3 linked regions of the Halorientalis litorea genome follow. Each later gene encodes a partner of the first gene's protein in a complex. Links are inferred from orthologs where the notes say so. Each region holds a gene or a part of one and is shown in the gene's direction. Other genes may lie near its edges.

Evidence for each region.
Region 2: MUG95_RS01325 (region 1) and MUG95_RS10075 share a complex: the UniProt entries of both Methanocaldococcus jannaschii proteins name them as parts of the RNA polymerase complex. The link is inferred for Halorientalis litorea from one-to-one orthologs.
Region 3: MUG95_RS01325 (region 1) and MUG95_RS10070 share a complex: the UniProt entries of both Methanocaldococcus jannaschii proteins name them as parts of the RNA polymerase complex. The link is inferred for Halorientalis litorea from one-to-one orthologs.

The regions. Positions count from the first base shown.
Region 1 is NZ_CP095482.1:231,786-236,510, reverse strand. What follows is about bases 770-3,733. They hold MUG95_RS01325 (RNA polymerase Rpb4 family protein), read left to right. Parts: upstream 770-2,055; coding sequence 2,056-2,412; downstream 2,413-3,733. Other genes in these bases: MUG95_RS01315 (16S ribosomal RNA methyltransferase A), read left to right, coding at 3,092-3,733; MUG95_RS01320 (DUF655 domain-containing protein), read left to right, coding at 2,467-3,057; MUG95_RS01330 (50S ribosomal protein L21e), read left to right, coding at 1,769-2,059; MUG95_RS01335 (elongation factor 1-beta), read left to right, coding at 1,446-1,712; MUG95_RS01340 (HVO_2753 family zinc finger protein), read left to right, coding at 1,223-1,402. Also shown: MUG95_RS01350 (3-hydroxyacyl-CoA dehydrogenase family protein), read left to right, coding at 1-534; more of MUG95_RS01345, read left to right, coding at 538-769; more of MUG95_RS01315, read left to right, coding at 3,734-3,955; MUG95_RS01310 (mechanosensitive ion channel family protein), read left to right, coding at 3,952-4,725. UniProt on the Methanocaldococcus jannaschii protein: DNA-dependent RNA polymerase (RNAP) catalyzes the transcription of DNA into RNA using the four ribonucleoside triphosphates as substrates. This subunit is less well bound than the others.
Region 2 is NZ_CP095482.1:1,855,977-1,858,855, forward strand. It holds MUG95_RS10075 (DNA-directed RNA polymerase subunit B''), read left to right. Parts: upstream 1-596; coding sequence 597-2,162; downstream 2,163-2,879. Other genes in the region: MUG95_RS10070 (DNA-directed RNA polymerase subunit H), read left to right, coding at 370-597; rpoB (DNA-directed RNA polymerase subunit B), read left to right, coding at 2,164-2,879. UniProt on the Methanocaldococcus jannaschii protein: DNA-dependent RNA polymerase (RNAP) catalyzes the transcription of DNA into RNA using the four ribonucleoside triphosphates as substrates. The Rpo2 subunit (Rpo2N and Rpo2C in this organism) is implicated in DNA promoter recognition and in nucleotide binding.
Region 3 is NZ_CP095482.1:1,855,212-1,857,959, forward strand. It holds MUG95_RS10070 (DNA-directed RNA polymerase subunit H), read left to right. Parts: upstream 1-1,134; coding sequence 1,135-1,362; downstream 1,363-2,748. Other genes in the region: MUG95_RS10055 (AAA family ATPase), read right to left, coding at 1-150; MUG95_RS10060 (winged helix-turn-helix transcriptional regulator), read right to left, coding at 204-503; MUG95_RS10075 (DNA-directed RNA polymerase subunit B''), read left to right, coding at 1,362-2,748. UniProt on the Methanocaldococcus jannaschii protein: DNA-dependent RNA polymerase (RNAP) catalyzes the transcription of DNA into RNA using the four ribonucleoside triphosphates as substrates.

The DNA.
Region 1 (4,725 bases):
CTGTCGGTGACGGCCATCGCCACCGCACTCGAACACCCGGAGCGGGCGGTCGGGTTCCACTTCGCCGACCAGCCCCACCTTGTGGAACTCGTCGAAGTCGTCCCCGCCGACCAGACCGACGACGAAACGGCGGCCTTCGCCGTGGAATTTATCGAGGGCCTCGGCACGGAACCCATCGTCGTCGCGGACGCGCCCGGCCTCGCCTCGGACCGCCTCGGCCTGTCACTCGCCGTCGAGGCCATGCGGATGGTCGAGGACGGCGTGACCGACGTTCGGGACGCCGACGCCGCGATGGAGTTGGGATACGACCACCCAGTCGGGCCGCTCGAACTCAGCGACCGCGTGGGGCTGGACACGCGACTCGACACGCTGGAACGTCTCAGCGACGAACTCGGCGACCGGTTCGAACCGCCCGCAATCCTCCGCGAGAAAGTCGACGCGGGAGACACCGGCAAAAGCGTCGGCCGCGGCTTCTACGTCTGGGAGAGCGGCGAACCGGAGGCACCGGGCGACGACACGGAGGACTTCGCCTGAGGGATGACAGACGGTGACGACGGTGGGGCGGAGTCGGGCGCGGGTTGGGGAGCCGACCCCGGAGCGACGACGGCCGACGGTGACCCGCCCACGCTCGGTGACCTGCTCGACGAACTCGACGAGTATCGGGACTCGCTCACCGACCCGCAACGGCGCGAGCAGATCGAGGACATCATCGAGACTGCCACCGACGTGGAGGAACCTGCCGTGTTCGGCCGGACTATCGTTGGGTTCGACTGGGCCGACCTCGCCGAGGCGATGCTGGGGTCGGTACTGTTCGGCATCCCGATGCTCGTGGAGGGCGGCACACAGGAGGTCGGCGTCTCCTTGGCCGAGTCGCCGCTCTTTCTCGGCGGGACCCTCGTGTTCGCCGTCGGAATGGTGGTCGGTATCCTCTACGTCGCCGACATTCAGGACGTTCGCATCTACGAGCCGATTTTGGGCTTCATTCCCCGCCGGGTGGCCGGCGTTCTCGGCGTCTCCATGCTCACGGCACTCGTCCTGAGTACCGCGTGGGGCCGCGTCGACTGGAACGAACCGCTCGTTGCGTTCGCCCAATGTACTGTCGCGTTCGTCCCGATGGCCGTCGGGGCGGCACTGGGCGACATCCTGCCGGGGTCGTAGCCCCGCCCTGCATACCCACGGGGGATTATGAAGGGTTAAATGTGGGCGCGTCTACTCGGGAGATATGAGTGAGTCCGAGCAGAAACAGCGGCAAAAGTGCATCTCTTGTGGCATCAACATCGCGGGGAACAGTGCGGCGGCGTTCAAGTGTCCCGACTGCGGACACCAGATTTACCGCTGTGCCAAGTGTCGCAAGCAGAGCAACCTCTACGAGTGCCCCGACTGCGGATTCATGGGTCCCTGACCGATACCGCAATCCAAATCACCCCCCACACCAACCACCAACCATGGGAAAAGTCGCAGCCAAAGTCAAGGTAATGCCGCAGAACCCCGAAGTCGACCTCGACGCGCTCCAAGAGCGTCTCGAGCAATCCCTGCCCGAAGGGGCCAAGATAAACGGGTTCGAGCGCGACGACGTGGCGTTCGGTCTGGTCGCACTGTTCCCGACGGTCATCGTCCCCGACGACGCCGGCGGGACGGACGCCGTCGAGGAAGCCTTCGGTGACGTCGAAGGCGTCGAAAGCGTCTCCATCGACTCCGTCGGTCGCGTATAGTCGGCTGGCCCGGAACGCACGTTTTATAAGTCCGACCACACAACCGACAGCCACGAATGCCCAACTCGAATGGCCCCAAAAAGAAGACGAGGCACAAACTCAGCAACAAACCGCGAGACCGAGGTACGTCGCCGCCACAGCGGTCCGTCGAGGAGTTCGAGGTGGGGCAGAAGGTCCACCTCAAAATCGACCCCAGCGTGAACGGCGGCCGATTCCACCCGCGGTTCAGCGGCCTCACGGGAACCATCGACGGAACCCAGGGCGAGGCGTACAAGGTGATAATCGACGACCAGGGCAAGGAAAAGACCCTCATCACCAAGCCCGCCCACATCACGGCGCAGGAATGACGATATTCAAGGAGAAGGTCAGCGAGGAGTACCTGACGCTCGCGGAGACCAAGGAGATACTCGAAGGCCTCGAACGCGAGCGGGCGGCCAACGAGGACCGCGAGATGCGCTACGAACTGGCGCGGGCCATCGAGCACGTCAACCATTTCGCGGAACTCACTATCGAGGAGTCGACGGAGTTGGTCGCCGAACTCCGTGAACTCGACAAGGTGGACGAAGCGACGGCCTACAAGATTGCGAACCTCCGGCCGCGTGACCGCAACGAACTCCGGGCCATCTACGCACAGGAACGGTTCTCCCTCTCGGGCGAGGAACTCGACGACATCCTCAACGTCGTCACGAAGTACGCCTGACTGCGCGGGCGGCCCGGTGTGGCTTTTATATAGCCAGTGGCCGTAGTCGAACGCATGACTGACTCCGAGAGCGGCGACCCCGAGGCCGACGCAAAGATGGGTGTCGTCTTGGACTTCCTCCGCCACGGCCGCACCGAGGACGACCGCCCTCAGTACGAGAAGTCGCCGCTCGCCTACGTCCTCACCGAGGACGATTTCGAGTTGTTCGAGGTCGAGTTCACCGACGACCCCGACATCGCCATCGCGGACCGCGTGAACGTCGCCCGCGACTCGGACCTCCCGGTCGGTGCGATTCGCGACATCGACTACGATGACTTGCCCGGCGGCGCGCGCTCGGAACTAGAGTACGTCGTCGAGGACATCGTCGCCGACAACGAACGGCGGTTCGTGGACTTCTACAACGAGGCCCAACCAATTACCCTCCGCCTCCACCAGTTGAACCTCCTGCCCGGCATCGGCAAGAAACTCCGCAACGACATCCTCGACGCCCGCGACAGGCGACCGTTCCAGTCCTTCGAGGACCTCGAATCCCGCATCGACGGGCTTCACAGTCCCCGAGAGACGCTGGTCGAACGCATCATCGAGGAACTCCGCGAGGACGACCTCAAATACCGGACGTTCGTGCGCACGGACGAACAGGACTGACAGGCTTTTACTGCCGGGGCCGCGACGCACAGCTATGACCGGTGACTCCCGGCGGACGGACGGGTCGCCCGAGCGACGCGACCCGGACGCGCTGATGCGGCGGGCGGGCGTCCGGGGGAATCCCGACCGTGACCAACACTTCCTCGTCGACGACCGGGTACTCGACCGCCTCCCGACGTACGCCGACGAGGCGGACACGAGCCACGTCCTCGAAATCGGCGGCGGGACCGGCGCGCTGACCGACCGGTTGCTCGCATTCGCCGACCGCGTGACGGTCGTCGAGCGCGACCCCGACCTCGCGGCGTTCCTGCGTGCGGAGTTCGCCGACGCCGTGGCTGACGGCTGTCTCACCGTCGTCGAGGGTGACGCGCTCGACGTCGACCTGCCCGAGTTCACCCTCTCGGTGTCGAACCTCCCGTACGGACTCTCCAGCGAAATCACCTTCCGCCTCCTCCCTCGGGGCCGCCCGCTCGTGTTGACGTTCCAGCGGGAGTTCGCCGAGCGGATGGCCGCCGAGGCCGGAACCGACGACTACGGACGGCTGTCGGTGACGGCGGGTCACTACGCGGACGTGGAGGTGGTCGAGACCATCCCGCCGGAAGCGTTCGCGCCGCCGCCTGCCGTCGAGAGCGCGGTGGTCCGGACGACGCCGCGTGACCCCGAGTACGAGGTCCCGGACGACGGCTTCTTCCTCGATTTCGTGACGGCAGTGTTCACACAGCGACGCAAGACGATGCGCAACGCCGTCCGGAACACGGCCCACATCTCGGGGTTGGGCGACCCCGACGCGGTTGTCGACGCCGCCGACGACGACCTGATGGGCAAACGCGCCGGGAACGTCACGCCCGCCGAGTTCGCGTCGCTCGCACGACTCGCGTGGGGCGTGGGTGAGCCGTGACACCGGACCTCGCGACGGGCGTGCAGGCGTCATTCGGAACCCCGGAGAGCCGCTTCCCCGCGAGTGGCGTCGTACTCGCGTTGCTGGCACTCGCCGCCGCCGCCATCTGGCGGCTGGACGAGGTTCTCGAAGCGTGGCTCTCGACGGACGACGTAGAGGCAGTCCAGGCCGTCGCGTTCAGTATCGCCGCCAGCGTCACGGGGTGGTTCCTCGTCGTCGTGTGGCGTGCGGCGGACGAGGTTGCCAGTAGCCTCGAAGTCATCCGGTTCGGGCCGCGGCAGGGCGTTCTCGCGCTGGTGGGTCTGTTGACGCTCATCGTCGCCTACACGCTGACGCGTGTGAGCAAGGGCCTGCTGGACCAGCGCGGCGGCGACGTTATCACGGCTCATCGCCGGGAGATACTCCACCACTTCATCCAGATAGCGGTCTACGTCTTCGCGTTCGCGTTCGTCCTCTCGCTGGCCGGTGTCAACCCCGGTGACCTCCTCGTCGGAGCGGGTGCCATCGGTCTGGTCGTCGGGTTGGCCGCCCGACAGACGCTCGGTGGGATACTCGCGGGGTTCGTTCTCATCTTCGCCCGGCAGTTCGAGGTCGGTGACTGGGTCGTCATCGGCGACCAAGAGGGCGTCGTGACCGACATCACGCTGTTCAACACGCAACTGCGGACGTACGACGACGAACACGTTCTGATTCCGAACGACGAGGTCACCCAGTCCGAGGTGGTCAATCGGTCACAGTCGGGTCGCCTCCGCGTTTCGGTCGACATCGGT
Region 2 (2,879 bases), 1.6 Mb from region 1 along the record:
CCGAGGCGGGATTTGAACCCGCGTCACGACCGTGACAGGGTCGTATGATGGGCCACTACACCACCCGGGCCGACGCATTACCTCCTTTCCCGGTTCTGGTATTAAGGCTTTCCAAACCGAGACGCGTCGTGAGAGGTTCCCACGGCTGACGGTGCCGGTAGCCACTGTCGTTCAACCAACCCAAACGCCTTTGTGCGAAGTTCACATCTATAACGGTAGAAACGCCCGTTCTGCCCCCGCCGCCACACGGGCGGCTCGGGCCGGATAGCCGTGCGCCGCGTGTTTTGACAAGTCTTAAATGGTCGCATACGCAACGTGGCTGTAGTATCTCGTGACACCAACTTTCTCCAGCAAGTCCAGCCACAACACATGGTAGACGTAAGCGAACACGAACTCGTTCCCGAGCACAACGTCCTCGACGACGACGCTGTAGAGGACGTGCTCGACGAGTACGACATCAAGCGCACAGACCTGCCGAAAATAAAGCGGACGGACGCGGCGGTGCCGACCGAGGCGGAAGTTGGCGACGTCGTCGAAATCGTCCGAGACTCCCGAACGACCGACCGGGCGGTCGTCTATCGGCTCGTGGTAGAATAATGAACACGCAAGACAGACGCGAAATATCGCGTGAGTACTTTTCGAGGGAACGGCTCGCAGAACACCACTTCCGGTCGTTCAACGCGTTCCTCGGCCGGGGAATGCAGGAAGTCGTCGACGAGAAAGAGACCATCGACACCGACATCGGCGACAAGGAGGGCGAGGAACCCGTCTTCGTCGAACTCGGCGACGTGCGGGTCGTCACGCCCCGCGTCCGGGAGGCCGACGGGAGCGAGGAACTGCTCTACCCCCAAGAGGCCCGTCTCCGGAACATCACCTACGCCGCGCCGGTGTTCATGGAGATGGCCATCATCAAGGGCGGTATCGAGGAGGAGGAACACGTCGTCGACCAGACCGAGACCAAAATCGGGCGGATGCCCATCATGGTCGGGTCGGACAAGTGTAACATCTCCGGGTTCACCGACGAGGAACTCATCGACATCGGCGAGGACCCCGCCGACCCCGGTGGCTACTTCATCGTCAACGGGTCCGAGCGCGTCCTGATGACCAGCGAGGACCTCGCGCCGAACAAGATTCTCGCCGAGTACGACACGAAGTACGGCGACGAGATTCAGGTCGCCAAGACGTTCAGCCAGCGACGAGGGTACCGCGCGCTCGTCCTCTGTGAGCGGACGCGCGACGGCCTTCTCGAAGTCTCTTTCCCCTCTGTCTCCGGGTCTATCAATTTCGTCACGCTCGTTCGCGCGCTCGGACTAGAGTCCGACGAGGAAATCGTCCACCGCGTGAGCGACGACCCGGAAATCGTGAAGTTCATGCTGGAGAACCTGGAGGCTGCGGAGGTCCAATCTACCGAGGGTGCCATCGAGGAACTCGGGAAACGTGTCGCCTCCGGGCAGGGCAAGAACTACCAACTCAAACGCGCCAACTACGTCATCGACCGGTATCTCCTCCCGCACCTCCACGAGGACGGCGTGGACGAGGAGGAGGTCCGCATCAACAAGGCGTACTACCTCTGCCGGATGGCCGAGGCCTGCTTCGAGTTGGCGCTCGAACGCCGCGACTCCGACGACAAGGACCACTACGCGAACAAGCGACTGAAGGTCAGCGGCGACCTGATGAAAGACCTGTTCCGCACCGCGCTGAACAAGTTGGCACGCGACGTGAAGTACCAACTCGAACGCGCCAACATGCGCAACCGGCAACTCTCCGTCTCGACCGTCGTGCGGTCGGACGTGCTGACCGAACGGCTGGAACACCCCATCGCGACGGGGAACTGGGTCGGCGGCCGCTCCGGTGTCTCACAACTCGTGGACCGGACGGACTACATGGGGGTTCTCTCGCACCTGCGACGCCTCCGCTCGCCGCTCTCGCGGAGCCAGCCCCACTTCGAGGCGCGTGACCTGCACGCGACCCAGTGGGGTCGCATCTGCCCCTCCGAGACGCCGGAGGGTCCCAACTGTGGCCTCGTGAAGAACTTCGCGCAGGCGATGGAACTGTCACAGAGCGTCGAGGACGAACAGACACTCAAACAGGAACTCGCGTCGATGGGCGTGCAGGGTATCCCCGGCATCGAGTCTATCGACCAGCAGCCAGCGGACGACTAACATGAGCAAGGGACGAGAAGCGAAAGTATACGTCAACGGTAGTCTGGTCGGGACCCATCCCGACCCGCACAAACTCGCGGACGACATCCGGCAGGCACGCCGCCGGGGCGACGTCAGCGAGATGGTGAACGTCTCGGTCAAAGAACGTACGAGCGAGGTCATCGTCAACGCCGACGCCGGGCGGGCACGCCGCCCGCTGTTGGTCGTCGAGAACGGCGAACCCCTCATCTCCGACGAGGAAGTCGCGGCCGTCAAGGCCGGGGAGTTGGAGTTCGAGGAACTCGTCGACCGGGGCTACGTCGAGTTCATCGACGCCGAGGAGGAGGAAGACATCCTCGTCGCCGTCGAGGAGGACGACGTAACCGCGGACCACACGCATCTGGAGATCGACCCGCAACTCATCTTCGGTATCGGTGCCGGGATGATTCCCTACCCCGAACACAACGCCTCGCCCCGGATTACGATGGGGTCGGGGATGATAAAGCAGTCACTCGGGCTGCCGAGCGCGAACTACCGCATTCGGCCGGACACGCGCCAACACCTCCTGCACTACCCGCAGCTGTCGCTGGTCAAGACCCAGACGACCGAGCAAATCGGGTACGACGAACGCCCCGCCGCACAGAACTTCGTCGTCGCCGTGATGAGCTACGAGGGGTTCAACATCGAGGACGCACTCGTGCTCAACCAGGGGTCGGTCGACCGGGCACTCGCCCGTTC
Region 3 (2,748 bases), 1.6 Mb from region 1 along the record:
ACCGACGCCCGGCACGTCTTCGAGGAGGACGTGTCCGCGCGCGAGCAGGCCGGTCAGCACCTCTTCGAGGAACGACCGGTTCGCGATGACTGCCGACTGTACCTCGTCGAGGACGGCCGCGCACGTTTCCTCGGCGTCTCTGACCCCCATCGTATGCCGTCGTGTGCCGGACGGGTTAAGTAACTTCGTCCCGGCGTCCCGCGTTACTCGTCGCCGTCGAAGGCGTCCCGCACCTCGCCGAGGCGGTCGGTGAGGCGGTCGACGCCTTCGTTGACCTGCCGCAGCCGTTCCTCGATGTCGTCGGCCGGTATCGCACCGTTCGGCGTCGGCTCGACGAACTCGTCGTTTTCGAGCATCCGCAGCGAGTACCGTACCTTGTGTTCCGGCAACCCGGTCCGCTCGGCGATTTTTACGATTCCGATGGGACCGTCCGCGACGATGACCCGCAGAATCGTCAGGTCACGGTCTTCCTTCCCGACTTGTGTCTGAAGACGCTCCAACATGCAGTTGTCTCTTCAGAACACGCCCCAGCGGTATTTGCGTTTCGTAACTGCCACGCCATCGCTCACGGTCTTTCCTCGGAGAACCGGATACGCAATGCTCGCCGTGTTGTTCGCGTCAGAGAACGCCCGAGGCGGGATTTGAACCCGATGCAAACCCTCGCGCCGCTCGGCTTTCCGTGGTTCAAATCCTGCTGGCGACGGTTCGACGCTCACGGTGGCGAGTACACGAGGTACTCGCCGTGTTGTTCGCGTCAGAGAACGCCCGAGGCGGGATTTGAACCCGCGTCACGACCGTGACAGGGTCGTATGATGGGCCACTACACCACCCGGGCCGACGCATTACCTCCTTTCCCGGTTCTGGTATTAAGGCTTTCCAAACCGAGACGCGTCGTGAGAGGTTCCCACGGCTGACGGTGCCGGTAGCCACTGTCGTTCAACCAACCCAAACGCCTTTGTGCGAAGTTCACATCTATAACGGTAGAAACGCCCGTTCTGCCCCCGCCGCCACACGGGCGGCTCGGGCCGGATAGCCGTGCGCCGCGTGTTTTGACAAGTCTTAAATGGTCGCATACGCAACGTGGCTGTAGTATCTCGTGACACCAACTTTCTCCAGCAAGTCCAGCCACAACACATGGTAGACGTAAGCGAACACGAACTCGTTCCCGAGCACAACGTCCTCGACGACGACGCTGTAGAGGACGTGCTCGACGAGTACGACATCAAGCGCACAGACCTGCCGAAAATAAAGCGGACGGACGCGGCGGTGCCGACCGAGGCGGAAGTTGGCGACGTCGTCGAAATCGTCCGAGACTCCCGAACGACCGACCGGGCGGTCGTCTATCGGCTCGTGGTAGAATAATGAACACGCAAGACAGACGCGAAATATCGCGTGAGTACTTTTCGAGGGAACGGCTCGCAGAACACCACTTCCGGTCGTTCAACGCGTTCCTCGGCCGGGGAATGCAGGAAGTCGTCGACGAGAAAGAGACCATCGACACCGACATCGGCGACAAGGAGGGCGAGGAACCCGTCTTCGTCGAACTCGGCGACGTGCGGGTCGTCACGCCCCGCGTCCGGGAGGCCGACGGGAGCGAGGAACTGCTCTACCCCCAAGAGGCCCGTCTCCGGAACATCACCTACGCCGCGCCGGTGTTCATGGAGATGGCCATCATCAAGGGCGGTATCGAGGAGGAGGAACACGTCGTCGACCAGACCGAGACCAAAATCGGGCGGATGCCCATCATGGTCGGGTCGGACAAGTGTAACATCTCCGGGTTCACCGACGAGGAACTCATCGACATCGGCGAGGACCCCGCCGACCCCGGTGGCTACTTCATCGTCAACGGGTCCGAGCGCGTCCTGATGACCAGCGAGGACCTCGCGCCGAACAAGATTCTCGCCGAGTACGACACGAAGTACGGCGACGAGATTCAGGTCGCCAAGACGTTCAGCCAGCGACGAGGGTACCGCGCGCTCGTCCTCTGTGAGCGGACGCGCGACGGCCTTCTCGAAGTCTCTTTCCCCTCTGTCTCCGGGTCTATCAATTTCGTCACGCTCGTTCGCGCGCTCGGACTAGAGTCCGACGAGGAAATCGTCCACCGCGTGAGCGACGACCCGGAAATCGTGAAGTTCATGCTGGAGAACCTGGAGGCTGCGGAGGTCCAATCTACCGAGGGTGCCATCGAGGAACTCGGGAAACGTGTCGCCTCCGGGCAGGGCAAGAACTACCAACTCAAACGCGCCAACTACGTCATCGACCGGTATCTCCTCCCGCACCTCCACGAGGACGGCGTGGACGAGGAGGAGGTCCGCATCAACAAGGCGTACTACCTCTGCCGGATGGCCGAGGCCTGCTTCGAGTTGGCGCTCGAACGCCGCGACTCCGACGACAAGGACCACTACGCGAACAAGCGACTGAAGGTCAGCGGCGACCTGATGAAAGACCTGTTCCGCACCGCGCTGAACAAGTTGGCACGCGACGTGAAGTACCAACTCGAACGCGCCAACATGCGCAACCGGCAACTCTCCGTCTCGACCGTCGTGCGGTCGGACGTGCTGACCGAACGGCTGGAACACCCCATCGCGACGGGGAACTGGGTCGGCGGCCGCTCCGGTGTCTCACAACTCGTGGACCGGACGGACTACATGGGGGTTCTCTCGCACCTGCGACGCCTCCGCTCGCCGCTCTCGCGGAGCCAGCCCCACTTCGAGGCGCGTGACCTGCACGCGACCCAGTGGGGTCGCA